2 regions of the Streptomyces sp. NBC_01092 genome follow, and region 2 is predicted to be linked to the other one. Evidence: riboswitches for the same ligand, from Rfam matches in the RefSeq annotation. Region 2 holds a riboswitch; the other holds the start of a gene.
What was found. Region 2 has a riboswitch for cobalamin ahead of OG254_RS39820 ((2Fe-2S) ferredoxin domain-containing protein). Riboswitches for the same ligand answer to the same signal wherever they lie in the genome.
Positions count from the first base shown of each region.

Region 1: another riboswitch for cobalamin. It lies ahead of OG254_RS11575 (cobalamin biosynthesis protein); the one in region 2 lies ahead of OG254_RS39820 ((2Fe-2S) ferredoxin domain-containing protein).

Region 1 is NZ_CP108659.1:2,617,894-2,626,266, forward strand. It holds gene OG254_RS11560 (lysozyme) at 1-30, shown strand, start outside; gene OG254_RS11565 (anion permease) at 184-1,416, shown strand; gene OG254_RS11570 (hypothetical protein) at 1,454-1,675, shown strand; cobalamin riboswitch at 1,792-1,935, shown strand; gene OG254_RS11575 (cobalamin biosynthesis protein) at 2,034-2,975, shown strand; gene OG254_RS11580 (cobyric acid synthase) at 2,972-4,501, shown strand; gene cobN (cobaltochelatase subunit CobN) at 4,498-8,154, shown strand; gene OG254_RS11590 (putative cobaltochelatase) at 8,151-8,373, shown strand, end outside.
Region 2 is NZ_CP108659.1:8,807,085-8,815,457, reverse strand. It holds gene OG254_RS39850 (inositol monophosphatase family protein) at 1-356, opposite strand, end outside; gene OG254_RS39845 (gamma-glutamyltransferase family protein) at 475-2,304, opposite strand; gene OG254_RS39840 (YceI family protein) at 2,405-2,977, opposite strand; gene OG254_RS39835 (hypothetical protein) at 3,019-3,507, opposite strand; gene OG254_RS39830 (RNA polymerase subunit sigma-70) at 3,689-4,690, shown strand; gene OG254_RS39825 (DUF6069 family protein) at 4,687-5,142, shown strand; gene OG254_RS39820 ((2Fe-2S) ferredoxin domain-containing protein) at 5,174-5,584, opposite strand; cobalamin riboswitch at 5,644-5,822, opposite strand; gene OG254_RS39815 (short-chain fatty acyl-CoA regulator family protein) at 5,837-7,276, opposite strand; gene aceA (isocitrate lyase) at 7,586-8,373, shown strand, end outside.

The sequences.
Region 1 (8,373 bases), 6.2 Mb from region 2:
CAGCTGAGGAAGTTCGCCCGAGGCTACTGACCGTGCGGCGCCTGGGCCGCGCGTCGACCGGCGGGGTCGGGGTCACCTCACCCGGCCGCTCCGGACACCGTGCGGCCCACCCCAGTTCACCTTTCGTTCACTCAGGTTACCTACGTTCGTCCAGCCAATGACCTCGAACGATTGCCTGGGTAAATGGAAAACTTCTCGCTGATCCTCGCGATTGTGGTGGTCACCGCACTCGCGTTCGATTTCACGAACGGTTTCCACGACACCGCCAACGCGATGGCCACCACCATCTCGACCGGTGCGCTCAAGCCCAAGGTCGCGGTGGCCATGTCCGCCGTACTGAACCTTGTCGGCGCCTTCCTCTCCGTGGAGGTCGCCAACACGATCTCCAAAGGTCTCGTCGACGAGACCGGCATACGCCCCGAGGTCATATTCGCCGCGTTGGTCGGCGCGATCCTCTGGAACCTGCTGACCTGGCTGGTGGGCCTGCCCTCCAGCTCCTCGCACGCCCTGATGGGCGGTCTGATCGGCGCCACCATCGCCTCGGCCGGCGTCGGCGCGGTCCACGGCGACGTGCTCGTCACCAAGGTGCTGATCCCGGCGATCGCCGCGCCGCTGGTCGCGGGCATCGCCGCGCTGCTCGCCACCCGCCTGATGTACACCCTCGGCAAGAAGGCCGACGGCAAAGCCGCCGCCAAGGGCTACCGCACCGGCCAGATCGCCTCCGCCGGCCTGGTCTCGCTCGCCCACGGCACCAACGACGCGCAGAAGACGATGGGCATCATCACCCTCGCCCTGGTCGCCGGCGGCGCCGTCGCCCCCGACTCCGACCCGCCCATGTGGGTCATCCTCTCCGCGGGCCTGGCCATCGCGCTCGGCACCTACCTCGGCGGCTGGCGCATCATCCGCACCATGGGCAAGGGCCTGACCGACCTTCAGCCGCAGCAGGGCTTCGCCGCCCAGACCAGCGCGGCCACCGTCATCCTGGCCTCCTCCCACCTCGGCTTCTCCCTCTCCACCACGCACTCCGTCTCCGGCTCGGTGATGGGCGCCGGCCTCGGCCGCAAGGGCGGCGTCGTCCGCTGGTCGACGGCCACCCGGATGTTCGTCGCCTGGGGCCTGACCCTCCCGGCCGCAGCCCTGGTGGGCGCGCTCGCGGAGTACGTGACGGGCTTCGGCGCCTGGGGCACGGCCGTGGTCGCCGTCTTCCTGATCGCCTCCAGCGCCGCGATCTGGAAGCTCTCCCGCCGCGAGGTCGTCGACCACACGAACGTCAACGAGTCCGACGAGCCGGCAGGCGTCGTCACCACCGCCATCGCCGCCGTGACCCCGCCCCCGGCAGGCACGGCCACCGAGGACCTCACGGCCACGATCCCGGCCCCGTCCTCCGAGCCCGCGCCCTCGCAGGCCACGGTCTGACCCCCGCCCCGTTACCGGCTCCCAAGAAAGAAGAAGCATGAAGATCGACTGGGCGGCTCTCGGCTCCGTCTTCGGCGTCAGCCTCGTGATCACGGTGGCCCTGGTGGGCCTGTTCACCCTCGGCATCGCGGGCCTGTCCCGCCGCGAACGGGCCGCGGCCCAGGGCGACTCGGCCGCACTCGCGGTCACGGGCGCGTACGCGTGCTTCGCGGCGTGCACGGCGGCGGTGGCCTACGGGATCTATCTGATCGTGGCCTGACGCAGCGCGCACACCACCTGAAACACCCGAGGTGCGGGACGGATCACCGTCCCGCACCTCAGTGCTGTGTGGGCCTTCGCACACTCTTCCCTCGCAGGTCAACGGCAAGTTGACGCCCCTTCCAACCCCGTGGTGGACTGCCGGGGCCAAGTACGGCGGCAGAAGAGGAAGCCGGTGTGAATCCGGCGCGGTCCCGCCACTGTCACCGGGGTAGAAAGCCCCGGGAGCCAGGAACTCTCGCCGCCGGTCTCGTCGTACCAGGGCGCGGACACCCTGAGTGAGGACATAACGCCATGCTCGCCTGCCGATCGACATGCAGTAGCAGACCCTCGTCTGACCCAGCGATCGGCTGACCCCGATGCGAGCCGATCGCGTTTTCGCGTACGGCGCCGCCGCCGGACTTCTCGGTGATCTGCTGCTCGGCGACCCTCGTCGGGGGCATCCGGTCGCCGCGTTCGGACGGGCTGCCGGCGCCGTGGAACGGGTGTTGTGGCGCGACGACCGCGCGTGGGGTGCGGTGCACACCGCCGTGTGCACCGGTGGCGCCGTGGCGGCAGGAGCGCTCGCCGCTCGTGCGGTACGTCCCTCTCCCGTCGCCTCCGTCGCGCTGACCGGCGCCGCCACCTGGGCGGTCGTCGGGGGGACTTCGCTGGCCCGGGAGGCCCGCGTCATCGGGCGAGCGCTGGAGGCGGGGGACATCGAGGGCGCCCGTGCCCGGCTGCCGCATCTGTGCGGGCGGGATCCGCAGGCGCTGGACGCGGACGGGATCGCGCGGGCCGTGGTCGAGTCCGTTGCCGAGAACACCTCCGATGCCGTCGTGGGGGCCCTTGTGTGGGGGGCCGTCGGCGGGGTGCCGGGGCTGCTCGGGTTCCGGGCCGTGAACACGCTCGACGCCATGGTCGGGCACAAGTCACCCAAGTACCGGCGCTACGGATGGGCTTCGGCCCGGCTCGACGACCTGGCCGGCTGGCCGGGGGCGCGGCTGACCGCCGTACTCGCCGCCGTCGCCGGGAGCGATCCCCGGGGAGCGGTACGGGCCTGGCGCGCCGACGCCGCCAAGCACCCGAGCCCCAACGCCGGGCCCGTCGAGGCGTCGTTCGCGGGCGCCCTCGGGGTGCGGCTCGGCGGGACGCTGTCGTACGGCGGCAGGGTCGAGCACCGGCCCGTGCTCAACACGGACGGGCGGGCCGTCGGCACCCACGACGTGGAACGGGCCGTACGGCTGTCGAAGCGTGTCAGCTTGCTGGCGCTCGGCGTCTGTGTCGCCGCGCGCCTCATCGCGAAGGGACGTCCCTCATGACGGGCGGTGGTCTCCTCGTCGCCGGCACCACCTCCGACGCCGGCAAGAGCGTCGTCACCGCGGGAATCTGCCGGTGGCTGGTGCGGCAGGGGGTCAAGGTCGCGCCGTTCAAGGCGCAGAACATGTCCCTCAATTCGTTCGTGACGAGGGAAGGTGCCGAGATCGGGCGGGCGCAGGCCATGCAGGCGCAGGCCTGTCGTGTCGAGCCGACCGCGCTCATGAATCCCGTGCTGCTCAAGCCCGGCGGCGAGCAGAGCAGTCAGGTCGTGCTGCTGGGGAAGCCCGTCGGTGAGCTCAGCGCACGCGGGTATCACGGCGGGCGGCAGCAGAAGCTGCTCGGGACCGTGCTCGACTGTCTCGCCGAATTGCGGGGCACGTATGACGCGGTGATCTGTGAGGGAGCCGGCTCTCCGGCCGAGATCAATCTGCGGCGGACCGACATCGTCAACATGGGGATCGCCCGCAATGCCGGGCTGCCCGTGCTGGTGGTGGGTGACATCGACCGCGGTGGCGTGTTCGCCTCCTTCTTCGGGACCGTCGCCCTCCTCTCGCCCGAGGATCAGGCGCTCGTCGCCGGGTTTCTGGTGAACAAGTTCCGGGGGGACGTCAGCCTGTTGGAGCCGGGGCTCGACATGCTGCACGAACTCACCGGACGCCACACCTACGGCGTCCTCCCCTTCCAGCACGGCCTCGGCATCGACGAGGAGGACGGGCTGCGGCCCTCTTTCAAATCAAACACAGCCCTGCGCGGGACGGTCCGGGAGTCGAACGTCGCCCCGCCCCTCGGGGAGGACGTGCTGCGCGTCGCCGTCTGTGCCGTCCCGCTCATGTCCAACTTCACGGACGTCGACGCCCTCGCCGCCGAACCCGGCGTCGTCGTGCGGTTCGTGGACCGGGCGGAGGAGCTGGCCGACGCCGACCTCGTCGTCATTCCGGGGACCCGGGGGACGGTCCGCGCGCTGGAGTGGCTGCGGGAGCGCGGGCTCGCCGATGCTCTCGCCCGCAGGGCCGCCGAGCAGCGCCCGATCCTCGGGATCTGCGGCGGCTTCCAGGTCCTCGGCGAGCACATCGAGGACGACATCGAGAGCCGGCGCGGGCACGTCGAAGGGCTCGGCATCCTGCCCGTCCGCGTCCGGTTCGCCCGCGAGAAGACCCTCACGCGGCCGGTGGGCGAAGCCCTCGGGGAGCCCGTCGAGGGGTACGAGATCCATCACGGGGTCGCCGAAATAAGCGGAGGCCGGCCATTCCTCGACGGCTGCCGGGTCGGCCAGACCTGGGGCACGCACTGGCACGGCTCGCTGGAGTCGGACGGCTTCCGGCGGGCCTTCCTGCGCGAGGTGGCCGCCGCCGCGGGCCGCCGCTTCGTGCCGGCGCCGGACACGTCGTTCGCCGCGCTGCGCGAGGAGCAGCTCGACCGGCTCGGCGACCTGATCGAACAGCACGCGGACACGGACGCGCTCTGGCGGCTCATCGAGTCGGGCGCGCCGCAAGGACTGCCTTTCATTCCACCGGGAGCGCCCGCATGAGCACAGTGTTGTTGTTGTCGACCGCCGACACGGATCTGCTGGCGGCCAGGGCCGCCTCCGGTGCCGACTACCGGATCGGCAACCCGACCCGCGTGGACGTCGAGGCCGAGCTGCCCGCGCTCCTCGACGGCGCGGACCTCGCCGTCGTACGACTGCTCGGCGGCAAGCGGGCCTGGGAGGACGGGCTGGCCAAGCTCAAGGCTTCCGGCATCCCCACCGTCCTGCTGGGCGGCGAGGCCGTGCCGGACGCGGAGCTGATGGCCGAGTCGTCCGTGCCGGCCGGTGTCGTGGCGGAGGCGCTGAAGTACCTGGTCGAGGGCGGCCCCGCCAACCTCACCGAGCTGGCCCGGTTCCTCTCCGACACCGTGCTGCTGACGGGCGAGGGGTTCGTCGAGCCGCAGAAGATGCCGGAGTACGGCGTCCACGGCGACCGTACGCTCCAGGAGGGCCGCCCGACCGTCGGCGTGCTCTTCTACCGGGCCCATGAGCTCAGCGGCAACACCGCGTTCGTGGACACCCTGTGCGACGCGATCGAGGCGCACGGCTCCAACGCCCTTCCCGTGTACTGCGGTTCGCTGCGCGGCGCGGACCCGGAGCTGTACGAGATCCTCGGCAAGGCCGACGCCCTCATCGCCACCGTCCTCGCCGCGGGCGGCACGCACGCCTCGCAGGCCTCGGCGGGCGGCGACGAGGAGGCGTGGGACATCGGGGCGCTCGCGGACCTCAACGTGCCGGTGCTGCAAGGGCTCTGCCTGACGTCGTCCCGCGCGGCCTGGGACGACTCCGACGCCGCGCTCTCCCCCATGGACGCGGCGATGCAGGTCGCCATCCCGGAGTTCGACGGGCGGCTCATCACCGTCCCGTTCTCCTTCAAGGAGCAGGGCCCGGACGACGTACCCGTGTACGTGGCCGACCCGGAGCGGGCCGGGCGCGTCGCCGGGATCGCCGTACGGCACGCGCGGTTGAAGCACAAGCCGAACGAGGACAAGAAGCTCGCGCTCGTCTTCACCGCCTACCCGACCAAGCACTCCCGCGTCGGCAACGCGGTCGGCCTGGACACGCCCGCGTCGGCGGTACGGGTCCTGGACGCGCTCAAGGCGGCCGGGTACGGCGTCACCGAGTACCCCGACAACGGCGACGAGTTGATCCACCGGCTCATCGAGGCCGGCGGGCACGACGTCGAGTGGCTCACCGAGGACCAGCTGTCCGCCGCGCCCGCGCGCGTGCCGCTGGCCGACTATCAGGCGTGGTTCGACAAGCTCGACCCGGAGCTGAGGGACGCGATGACCGAGGCGTGGGGCGAGCCGCCCGGCTCGCTGTACGTCGACGGGGACGACATCGTGCTCGCGTCCCTCCAGTTCGGGAACGTCGTCGTGATGATCCAGCCGCCGCGCGGCTTCGGCGAGAACCCGATCGCGATCTACCACGACCCGGACATGCCGCCGTCGCACCACTACATGGCGGCGTACCGGTGGCTGGAGAACTCGTTCGGCGCCGACGCCCTCGTCCACATGGGCAAGCACGGCACGATGGAGTGGCTGCCGGGCAAGGGGCTGGGGCTGAGCGGTGGTTGCGCTCCGGACGCCGTCCTCGGCGACCTGCCGCTGATCTACCCCTTCATCGTCAACGACCCCGGCGAGGGCACCCAGGCCAAGCGTCGTGGCCACGCCACCGTCGTCGACCACCTCGTGCCGCCGATGGCCCGCGCCGACACCTATGGCGACCTGGCCAAGCTGGAGCAGCTCCTCGACGAGTACGCGCTGGTCTCGGACCTGGACCCGACGAAGGCGCCGGCCGTGCGCGCGCAGATCTGGACGCTGGTCAAGGCGGCCGAGCTGCACCACGACCTGCATGTCGACGACCAGCCGGACGATGACGCCTTCGACGAGTTCGTCATGCACATCGACGGCTATCTGTGCGAGATCAAGGACGTGCAGATCCGCGACGGGCTCCACATCCTGGGCGGCGGCCCGGTCGGCGAGCCGCGCGTGAACCTGGTCCTCGCCGTGCTGCGTGCCTCGCAGGTGTGGGGCGGGCAGGCGAACGCGCTGCCGGGGCTGCGGGCCTCGCTGGCCGCTCACTTCGGTCTGGTCGAGAAGGAGTTGCTCGCCGAGCCGGGTGCGCCGCTGAAGGTGCCGGTCGAGCTGAGCGACCTGGTCGAGGGCCCGTCCCGGACGGCCGCCGACGCGATCGACCTGCTGGAGCAGCTGTGCCGGCGGATCGCGGAGGGGATGGAGTCCCGTGCCTGGGCGGCCGACGACAGCCGTGCTCTCATCCGTGACGTCCTCGGCTTCGAACTCCCCGAAGCGGTGGCCGTGTTGGAGTTCGCCTGCAACGAGGTCGTGCCGCGGCTCGCGCGGACCACCGACGAGATCGGCCACATCCTCAAGGCACTCGACGGCGGTTACGTTCCGGCGGGCCCGTCCGGGTCGCCGACCCGCGGACTGGTGAACGTTCTCCCCACCGGCCGGAACTTCTACTCCGTCGACCCCAAGGCCATCCCGTCCCGGCTGAGCTGGGAGGTCGGGCAGTCGCTCGCCGACTCGCTGGTGCAGCGGTACCTCCAGGACACGGGTGAGTACCCGAAGTCCGTCGGCCTCACCGTCTGGGGTACGTCCGCGATGCGCACCCAGGGCGACGACATCGCCGAGATCCTCGCGCTGCTGGGCTGCCGCCCGGTGTGGGACGACGCCTCGCGCCGGGTGACCGGCTTCGAGATCATCGGCCTGGAAGAGCTCGGGCGCCCGCGCATCGACGTCACCGTCCGTATCTCCGGCTTCTTCCGGGACGCGTTCCCGCATGTCGTCGGCCTGATCGACGACGCCGTGCGCAAGGTCGCCGAGCTGGACGAGCCCGCCGAGCAGAACTTCGTGAAGGCCCACGCCGACGCGGACACCGCCGAGCACGGTGACCGGCGGCGCGCGACGGCCCGTATCTTCGGCTCCAAGCCGGGCGCGTACGGCGCCGGTCTGCTGCCGCTGATCGACGCCCGCAACTGGCGCTCGGACGCCGACTTGGCCGAGGTGTACGCCGTCTGGGGCGGCTACGCCTACGGGCGCGGGCTCGACGGGCGGGCGGCGCGCGGGGACATGGAGACGGCGTTCAAGCGGATCGCGGTCGCCGCGAAGAACGTCGACACGCGCGAGCACGACCTCGTCGACGCCGACGACTACTTCCAGTACCACGGCGGCATGGTCGCCATGGTGCGGCACCTGACCGGCACCAACCCCGAGGCGTACGTGGGTGACTCCGCCGTACCGGACCAGGTGAAGACCCGCACGCTTGGCGAGGAGACGCACCGCGTGTTCCGCGCCCGGGTGGTCAACCCGCGCTGGATGGCGGCCATGCGCCGGCACGGCTACAAGGGCGCTTTCGAGATGGCGGCGACCGTGGACTACCTGTTCGGGTACGACGCCACGGCGGGCGTGGTCGACGACTGGATGTACGAGAAGCTCAGCGCCGAGTACGTCTTCGACCCGGAGAACCGGGACTTCATGAAGAAGTCCAATCCATGGGCGCTGCGCGGCGTCACCGAGCGGCTCCTGGAGGCCGCCGACCGCGGGCTGTGGGCCGAGCCGGACGCCGACACGCTGGAGCGGCTGCGCGCCACGTACCTGGAGCTGGAAGGCGACTTGGAGGGCGACGACAAGTGACAACTCCCTTCCCTTTTACGGCCGTTGTCGGCCAGGACGACCTGCGGCTCGCGCTGCTGCTGAACGCCGTGTCACCGGCGGTCGGCGGTGTGCTGGTGCGCGGCGAGAAGGGCACGGCCAAGTCGACGGCCGTACGGGCGCTGTCGGCGCTGATGCCCCAGGTCCCTGTGGTCGCCGGATGCCGCTTCTCCTGTGACCCCGCCTCTCCCGACCCCGCGT
Region 2 (8,373 bases):
CAGAAGCCGGTGTCGCCCTGCACGAACTGGCGGGTGCCGTCGACGGGGTCGACGATCCAGACCGGGGCGTCGCCGCGAATCGCGTCGTACGACGCCGGGTCTGCGTGCACCGCCTCCTCGCCGACCACGACCGAGCCGGGCAGGAGCGCGCTGAGCGCCTCGGTGAGGTACTGCTCCGCGAGCCGGTCGGCGTCGGTCACCAGGTCGTGCGGTCCGCTCTTCTGGTCGATCTCGTGCTCGGCGAGCTGCTGAAAGCGCGGCATGATCTCGGCCGCGGCCGCCTTGCGGACCGCTTCCTCCACGTCGGCCGAGTGCTGTGCGAGAAACTCTTCGATGGTTTCGTTGTATTCGATCACGCGTCAATAAGAACACGCTCCACTGACAAACCCCGCCCGCCGGGTAGCCGCCGGATGGCGTCGGCGTGAATATGAGGGGCGCGTATCGGCAGGTCAGGAGCCTGTCGTCAGAGACTCGTCAGCGCCCGACCGCGTATCCCTGCATCCCGCGCGGGTTCGCCGCGGCGGACAGGACGCCCGTCCGCGGGTCCCTCGCCACCGCGCACAGCCGGCCCTCCGACCAGGCGTCACCGACGGTCACGTCATGACCACGCCGCCGCAGCTCCTCGACCACCGCGGCGTCCATGCGGGACTCCACGGTCACGCTCCCCGGCCGCATCCCGCGCGGATAGAAGGAGCCGGGGAAGCTGTCGTTGTGCCAGTTCGGGGCGTCGATCGCGCCCTGGAGGTCGAGTCCGCCGCGGACCGGGCCGCGCAGGGCGACCGCGAGGAGGAAGTGCAGCTGCCACTGGTCCTGCTGGTCCCCGCCGGGCGTGCCGAAGGCCAGGACGGGCACGCCGTCGCGCAGGGCGATGGAGGGCGTCAGGGTGGTGCGGGGCCGTCGGCCCGGCGTCAGGGAGTTCGGCAGGCCCTCCTCCAGCCAGCTCATCTGGAGCCGGGTGCCGAGCGGGAAGCCCAGCTCGGGCACGACGGGGTTGGACTGGAGCCAGCCGCCGCTGGGGGTGGCCGCGATCATGTTGCCCCAGCGGTCGACGATGTCGAGGTGGCAGGTGTCGCCCCGGGTGCCGCCGTCGGCGGCGACATCGGGCTCGGCCGGCACCGGGGACGTGGAACGCTTGGCGACGGTCGGCTCCCCGGCGCCCAGGGCCTCTGAGCCGGGCCGTGCAGTGGCCGCCACGCGCGCGTGGGCGCACAGTCGCGGGGCGCGCCCGCCGGGGCTGCCGGGCCGCAGTTCGTGCGAGGCCTTCTCGCCGACGAGCTCCCGCCGGGGCGCGTTGTACTCGTCCGACAGCAGCTCGGCCAGCGGCACCCCGGCCGCGTCGCCGTACCAGGCCTCCCGGTCGGCCATGGCCAGCTTGCAGCCCTCGATCAGCAGATGGACGTACTCGGCGGACCCGTACCGGGGCAGCTCGGGCGGGAGCAGCGCGAGCTGCTGGAGGAGGACGGGGCCCTGGCTCCAGGGGCCCGCCTTGCACACGGTCCAGCCGTTCCAGTCGTACGTCGCCGGCGCCTCGTAGGTCGCGGACCAGCCGGCGAGGTCGGCGGCCGTGAGCGTGCCGGAGTGCCGCTCACCGCTCGTGTCCATGGTGGGCCGCTGAGCCTGCCGTACGAGGGCCTCGGCTATGAAGCCGGACCGCCACACCTCCCGCGCGGCCTCGATCTGCGCGACCCGGTCCCCGGGGCCCGAGACCTCGTCGAGCAGTCGCCTCCAGGTGGCGGCGAGGGCGGGATTGCGCAGCAGCTCACCGGGGCGGGGCGCCCTGTCGCCCGGCAGATACACCTCGGCCGACGAGGTCCACTCCGTCTCGAACAGTTCCCGCACGGTCTCGACGGTCTCGCCGACGCGTTCCACGGGCGCGTGCCCGTGTTCGGCGTACCCGATGGCGTATGCGAGCACCTCGGCGAGCGTCCGGGTCCCGTGGTCGCGCAGCAGCAGCATCCAGGCGTCGAAGGCGCCGGGCACGGCGGCGGCGAGCGGTCCCGTCCCGGGCACGAGGTCCAGCCCGAGCCCCCGGTAGTGCGCGACGCTCGCCCCGCCCGGGGCCACGCCCTGCCCGCACACCACCCGCACCTCGCCGCCCGCCGGGGCGATGAGGATCGGCACCTCACCGGCCGGACCGTTGAGATGCGGCTCGACCACATGCAGCACGAACGCGCCCGCCACGGCGGCGTCGTACGCGTTGCCGCCACGCTCCAGCACGGCCATCGCGGACTGCGAGGCGAGCCAGTGGGTGGAGGACACCATGCCGAAGGTGCCGCTCAGGGTCGGGCGGGTCGTGAATTGCATATATGACCTCGGTGTTTGTGTACGTCGGTGCACGTGTGCAGCAGCGAAACGGGCCGTGGGGAGAATCTGACCACCGCTGCCCCGGGGCCGACAAGCGCGCTCAGGCGGCCGGTTCGCCGGCCTCAAGGACGGCCTCGATGTCCACCACGACATCGACCATGGAGCTGACGACGACTCCGCCCCGCTCGACCACGTCGTTCCAACTCACCCCGAAGTCATGGCGATTGATGCGGGTGGTGGCCTTGAACCCGGCGCGTCGCCTGGGGCCCCGGTCCCGACCGTCCTCCCACCAGGGGGTGTCCCACTGTCCCAAGTAGGTGACGTCGAAGGCCACGGAGCGCGTGACGCCCCGCACGGTGAGATCTCCCGTGACCTCGAACTCGGTTGCGCTGAGCTGATGCACGGACGACCCGACGAATGTCCACGTCGGGTGGTGCTCGACGTCGAAGAAGTCGGCACTGCGCAGATGGGCGTCACGATCGGGCTGACCGGTGTACACCTGGGTCGCGTCGATGGTTGCGTTCACGCGGGCGTTCTCCGGCTCGTCGGGATCGACCTGCAGCCGGCCGTGCACGTTCTTGAGCTGCCCTCGCACGTAGGTGACCATCATGTGCCTGGCGCGGAACTCCGCGCCGGTATGGCCGGGCTCGAAGAACCATGTCGTCCAAGCCATGTCGGCTCCCCTGGCGTCATTCCCCTGGGGCGGTGGCCTGATCAGCGTCGCAGCTTGCGCCTGTGGCACCGAGGGCCGAGGGCGGTGGCCGCGGGTCCCCGGTGTCCGGTCAGGCCCTCGGCGATGAGGGAGAGGCCGATGCCCAGCATCCATACGTCCTTGGCCAGCACGGTTCCCTGCTCGGTGGGGCGCAGACTGCCTTCCTGACGCATGCCCGGCGTACGCAGGTACAGCCCGAGAGTGGCGCACGAGAACGCGGTGAGCGCGGCCCCGGCGACGGCGGCAGGGACGACCGGCACGAGCAGCGCGGCGGCGACGGCGATCTCCCCGGTGGAGAGCCGCCGGGTGAACGTCTGGGCGTCGAGCCTGCCCAGGGAGGGGTAGGTGGCGCTGGCGAACTGCTGGAGTCGCTCAGCGGTGGCCTGGTCCGCGTCGCGTTTCGACAGTCCGGAATTGAGGAAGAACGCGCCGACGGTGAGCCTGAGTGGCAGTTGCCGCGCTGCGGAACGCCATGCCGAACCGGATGCCACGCCGAGCCTCCCAACCCTGGCCCCCGCCTACCACGATGCCACCGCTCCGAACCGTGTCAAACGGGGAGTGATCGCTGCGCCGGGGTCCGAATCCTTGGGGCGCGCATCTCAGAGTGATGAGTTGTCGCGCCCGCACGCGTCACACCTACGACGGGACACGAAGAGACGGAAGGATGACGTGATGAGTGCGGACACGCGGCTGGAGGAGCTGGGCGTGAGCGGTCTGGGCGAGGTGGACGAGCCGGCGTTCTCGGGGCTGGCGGAGCGGCACCGGCGGGAGCTGCACGTGCACTGCTATCGGATGCTCGGGTCGTTCGAGGACGCCGAGGACACCGTGCAGGAGACGTTCCTGCGTGCCTGGCGGCGCCGGGAGACCTTCGAGGGGCGGTCGACGTTCCGGGCCTGGCTGTACCGGATCGCCACCAACGCCTGCCTGGACCTGCTGGCCAAGCGCCGCCCGGAGCCCGCGACCGGCGGCGAGGTGCTGTGGCTGCAGCCCTACCCGGACCGGCTGCTCGACGAGCTGCCCGCGGGCGAGGCCGACGAGCCGGAGTCCGTCGCCGTCGCGCGGGAGACGATCGAGCTGGCGTACCTGGTCGCGGTCCAGCACCTCGCGCCGCGCCCGCGGGCCGTGCTGATCCTGCGGGACGTGCTCGGCTGGCCGGCGAAGGACGTCGCGGAGGCCCTCGGGGACTCCGTCAACTCCGTGAACAGCGCGCTGCAGCGGGCCCGCGCAGGCATGCGGGAGCACCTGCCCGCCGAGCGGCAGGACTGGTCCGGCGGCGAGGAGGACGCGGGGACGCGCGAGCTGGTACGCCGCTTCACCGACGCCAGCGTGGCCACGGACATCCCGGCGCTCGCCTCGATGCTGCGGGACGACGTCCGCTCCTCGATGCCGCCCACGCCGGGCCTGTACGTCGGCCGCGACACGGTGGTGAATTACTGGGTCGAGAGCGGCTTCGAGGGCATGAAGGGCCTGCGCGCCGTCCAAACCTCCGTGAACCGGCAGCCGGCCCTCGCCTTCTACCTCTGGCAGAAGCAGGAGGGCGCGTACCTGCCGCTGACGATCGACGTCCTGCGCGTCACCGGCGGGGCGATCACCGAGATCATCACGTTCCACGACGACCAGTTCCCGCGGCTCGGGCTGCCGGAGCGCCTGCCGGCGGATGAAGGAACGCCATGACCAGCATGAATGACAACGGGGTCGTAGCAGGCCCGGAATCGGGCCGGACCAGCGCCTCCCACCGATTCCGCAGGCTCGCCGGCACCGGCTTCCTGGCCACGCTCGCAGCGATCGTGGCCACCACCCTCGTCGCTGCGTCTGCCCAGGCCGTCGGAGTCGACTTCGAGGTGCCCGATGGTGGCGAGACGATCCCGTTGTCCGGGTTCGCCGTGGTGACCGGCTTCTTCTCGGTCGTGGGCGTCGTCATTGCCGTCGCTCTTCTACGGTGGAGCGCTCGCCCCGCCGAGCGATTCGTGTGGACGGCAGTGGCACTGACCGCGATCTCGTTGGTCCCGCCCCTCCTCTCCGGGGCAGACACCGCCACCACCACCGCCCTCGTCGGGCTGCACCTCGTCCCCGCGACGGTGATGATTCCCACCCTGGCGCGGAGCCTGCGCGCCAGGACCGATTGACGATCCCGCGACGGGACAACGCACTCGGGCGTCAACCAGCCGGCTCCGACCGCTTCGGCGCGCTCAGCCTGGGCGGCGTGAAGGTGTAGAGGTCGAGCACGTCGGGACAGGGTGCGACGCCGGGTCCGCCGGCCCGTACCCAGTCGATGATGTCCTCGGTCGCGTCGGGGTCGTTGACGAGGCCGAGCCAGACCGGGCGGGCGCCGGTCCTGCGGGCTGCGGCGCTGGGCTGGACGACGATCACGTTGGCGTGTTCGCACACGTCGAGGCAGTCGGAGATGCGCATGGGCACCTGCTCGGCGAGGCGCGCGGTCTGCTGCGCGTGATCGACACCGGTCACCTTGGATGTGCCGCAGCAGCAGTCCCGGCACACGACCACGCGACAGGGTGCAGGTTCGGCGGACGGGCGCTCGGCGGGCAACTCAGGCCGCTGGTGGGACATCATGCCTCGGTTGGTCGGGGCTCGTACGCGGAGCCGGCCTACGGACGTCCTCCCCGCCGGGGCGGCGCGGAGGTGCCAGCAGGTCTTCGGACTCGGGTTCGTCCGGTCGGGGCGCCTTCCCGGTCTCCCAGTGGCGTTCTGTGCCCCGCCCGTCCCCCTCACCGCTGCGCGTCAGTTCCGGATTCGCACCGGATTCCCTGGCCTCGGATGTGGCTCGACTGGCCCGAGGAGGCTATCAACTCCGTACGGCTCTCAGGTCGTGCGCCCGGTCACGGGGTACGGCACGAACGTGCTGGTGTTCTGGTCGATGCGCAGGGTCCGCCCGAGGGGCGGTGCGGCCCGCTGGGGGCAGTCGAGGCGTTCGCAGACCCGGCAGCCCATGCCGATCGGGGTGGCGGCGGAGGGGCTGGTGAAGTCGAGGCCGTCGGAGTAGACGAGGCGGTGTGCGTGGCGGATCTCGCAGCCCAGTCCGATGGCGAAGGTCTTGCCGGGCTCGCCCCAGCCGCCGCGGTGCCGGGTGACCGCGCGGGCCATCCACAAGTACCGCTGCCCGTCCGGCATTTCGGCGATCTGGACATGGATCCTGCCGGGCGCGGCGAACGCCTCGTAGACGTTCCACAGCGGGCAGGTGCCGCCGGCCCGGGAGAAGTGGAACCCGGTCGCGGACTGCCGCTTGGACATGTTGCCGGCGCGGTCGACCCGCACGAAGGAGAAGGGAACTCCGCGCAGGCGGGGCCGTTGGAGCGTGCTGAGGCGGTGGCAGACGGTCTCGTAGCCGAGGCCGTAGCGGTCGGTGAGCCGCTCGATGTCGTAGCGGACCTCCTCGGCCGCCGCGTGGAAGGCGGTGTACGGCAGCACCAGCGCGGCGGCGAAGTAGTTGGCGACGCCGATGCGGGCCAGGGTGTGGGCGGGCGAGTCGGCGGGGAAGTCCTCGGCCGCCTGCCGGTCCAGTTCGTCCGCGTACTCCAGCAGGGCGAGTTGCGTCGCCATGCGGAAGGCGCGCTGGCCGGGGCGCAGGCGGGTCGACAGGTGGAGGGTGCGGGTCGGCTCGTCGTAGTGGTGCAGGTGGTCGCCGGAGCCGGTGGACAGGTGCTCCTCGGATCCGGTGGACAGGCGGATGCCGTGGGCGTCGGCGAGGCGTGCGGTCAGGGCCCGCATGACCTCGCCGGGCCGGATGCCGATCTCCCCGGCCAGCTGCTCGGCGGCGAGGTCGGTGTCGTGGAGGTAGTTCTGGCGGCGGTAGAAGAAGTCGCGGATCTCCTCGTGCGGGGAGCGGGGCGAGTGGGGCATCTCGTCGGCCGTGTCACGGCCGTCCGCCGCTCCCGCCAGCCGCTCGGACAGGAGTTGGTTGCGACGGCCCAGGTCGAGCAGGACCTGGGCGACCGCGGGCATCCGTGCGGCCAGTTCGCCCAGGTCGGTCGCGCAGACCCGGGCGGCGGCGATCTCGCCGGTCAGCGCCTCACGTAGATCGGCCACGAGCCGGGCGGTGTCGCGCTCGGAGAAGAATCCCGGGTCCACGCCGAAGGTCTCGGTGAGCCGGAGCAGGACGGGCACGGTGAGCGGGCGGGAGTCGTGCTCCATCTGGTTCAGGTAACTCGGGGAGATACCCAGGGCGCGGGCGAGTTCCGCCTGGCTCATCCGGCGTTCGTCGCGCAGCCGCCGCAGCCGCGCGCCCGCGTAGGTCTTGCTCACCTGGGCTCCTGTCGGATCCGGAACGGGACCTGGCCAGCGTAGGCGAACCGGCGTCGTTCGCACCCTTCGCAAGCTTGGCAATCGGCGGCGAGAAGATTCGCAGAACTTGGCAGACAGCCATGCTTGATGGCACTCAGTGCCAGTGCCAGAGTTTCAGTGCGGCCCGCAGGAAAGGCGACATTGCTCAGATTCGCCCTGCGGATCGCGGGCCGCATTTCCTTCAACGACACGCAGTGCCATTGCCTGCCGCGAGCGGCACAGGCTTGGCAGACGCAACAGACACCCCCTACCGAGGAGACGGTGACAGTCATGGCAGAGGCGAGCACGCAGGCGGCCGGGGAACTCGCGCGGCGCTGGGCCACCGACCCGAGGTGGCAGGGCATCGAGCGCACCTACACCGCCGAGGACGTCGTACGGCTCTCCGGCAGCGTCCGCGAGGAGCACACCCTGGCCCGGCGCGGCGCCGAGCGGCTGTGGCGCCAACTGCACGAGCGGGACTACGTCCACGCACTCGGCGCGCTCACCGGCGGCCAGGCCGTGCAGCAGGTCAAGGCGGGGCTCCAGGCCATCTACCTGTCCGGCTGGCAGGTCGCCGCCGACGCCAACCAGGCCGGGCACACCTACCCCGACCAGAGCCTGTACCCGGCCAACTCCGTTCCCCAGGTGGTCCGTCGGATCAACAACGCACTGCTGCGCGCCGACCAGATCGCCACCGCGGAGGGCGGCGAGGACCGCACCGACTGGCTCGCGCCGATCGTCGCCGACGCGGAGGCCGGGTTCGGCGGCCCGCTGAACGCCTTCGAGCTCACCAAGGCGATGATCGCGGCGGGGGCCTCCGGCATTCACTACGAGGACCAGCTCGCGTCGGAGAAGAAGTGCGGGCACCTTGGCGGCAAGGTCTTGGTGCCGACCTCGCAGCACATCCGCACCCTCAACGCGGCCCGGCTCGCCGCCGACATCGCCGATGTGCCGACCGTCGTCATCGCCCGCACCGACGCCCTCGCCGCCAACCTCCTCACCACGGACGTCGACGAGCGCGACGCCGCGTTCGTCACGGGCGAGCGCACGGCGGAGGGCTTCTACCGAGTCCGCAACGG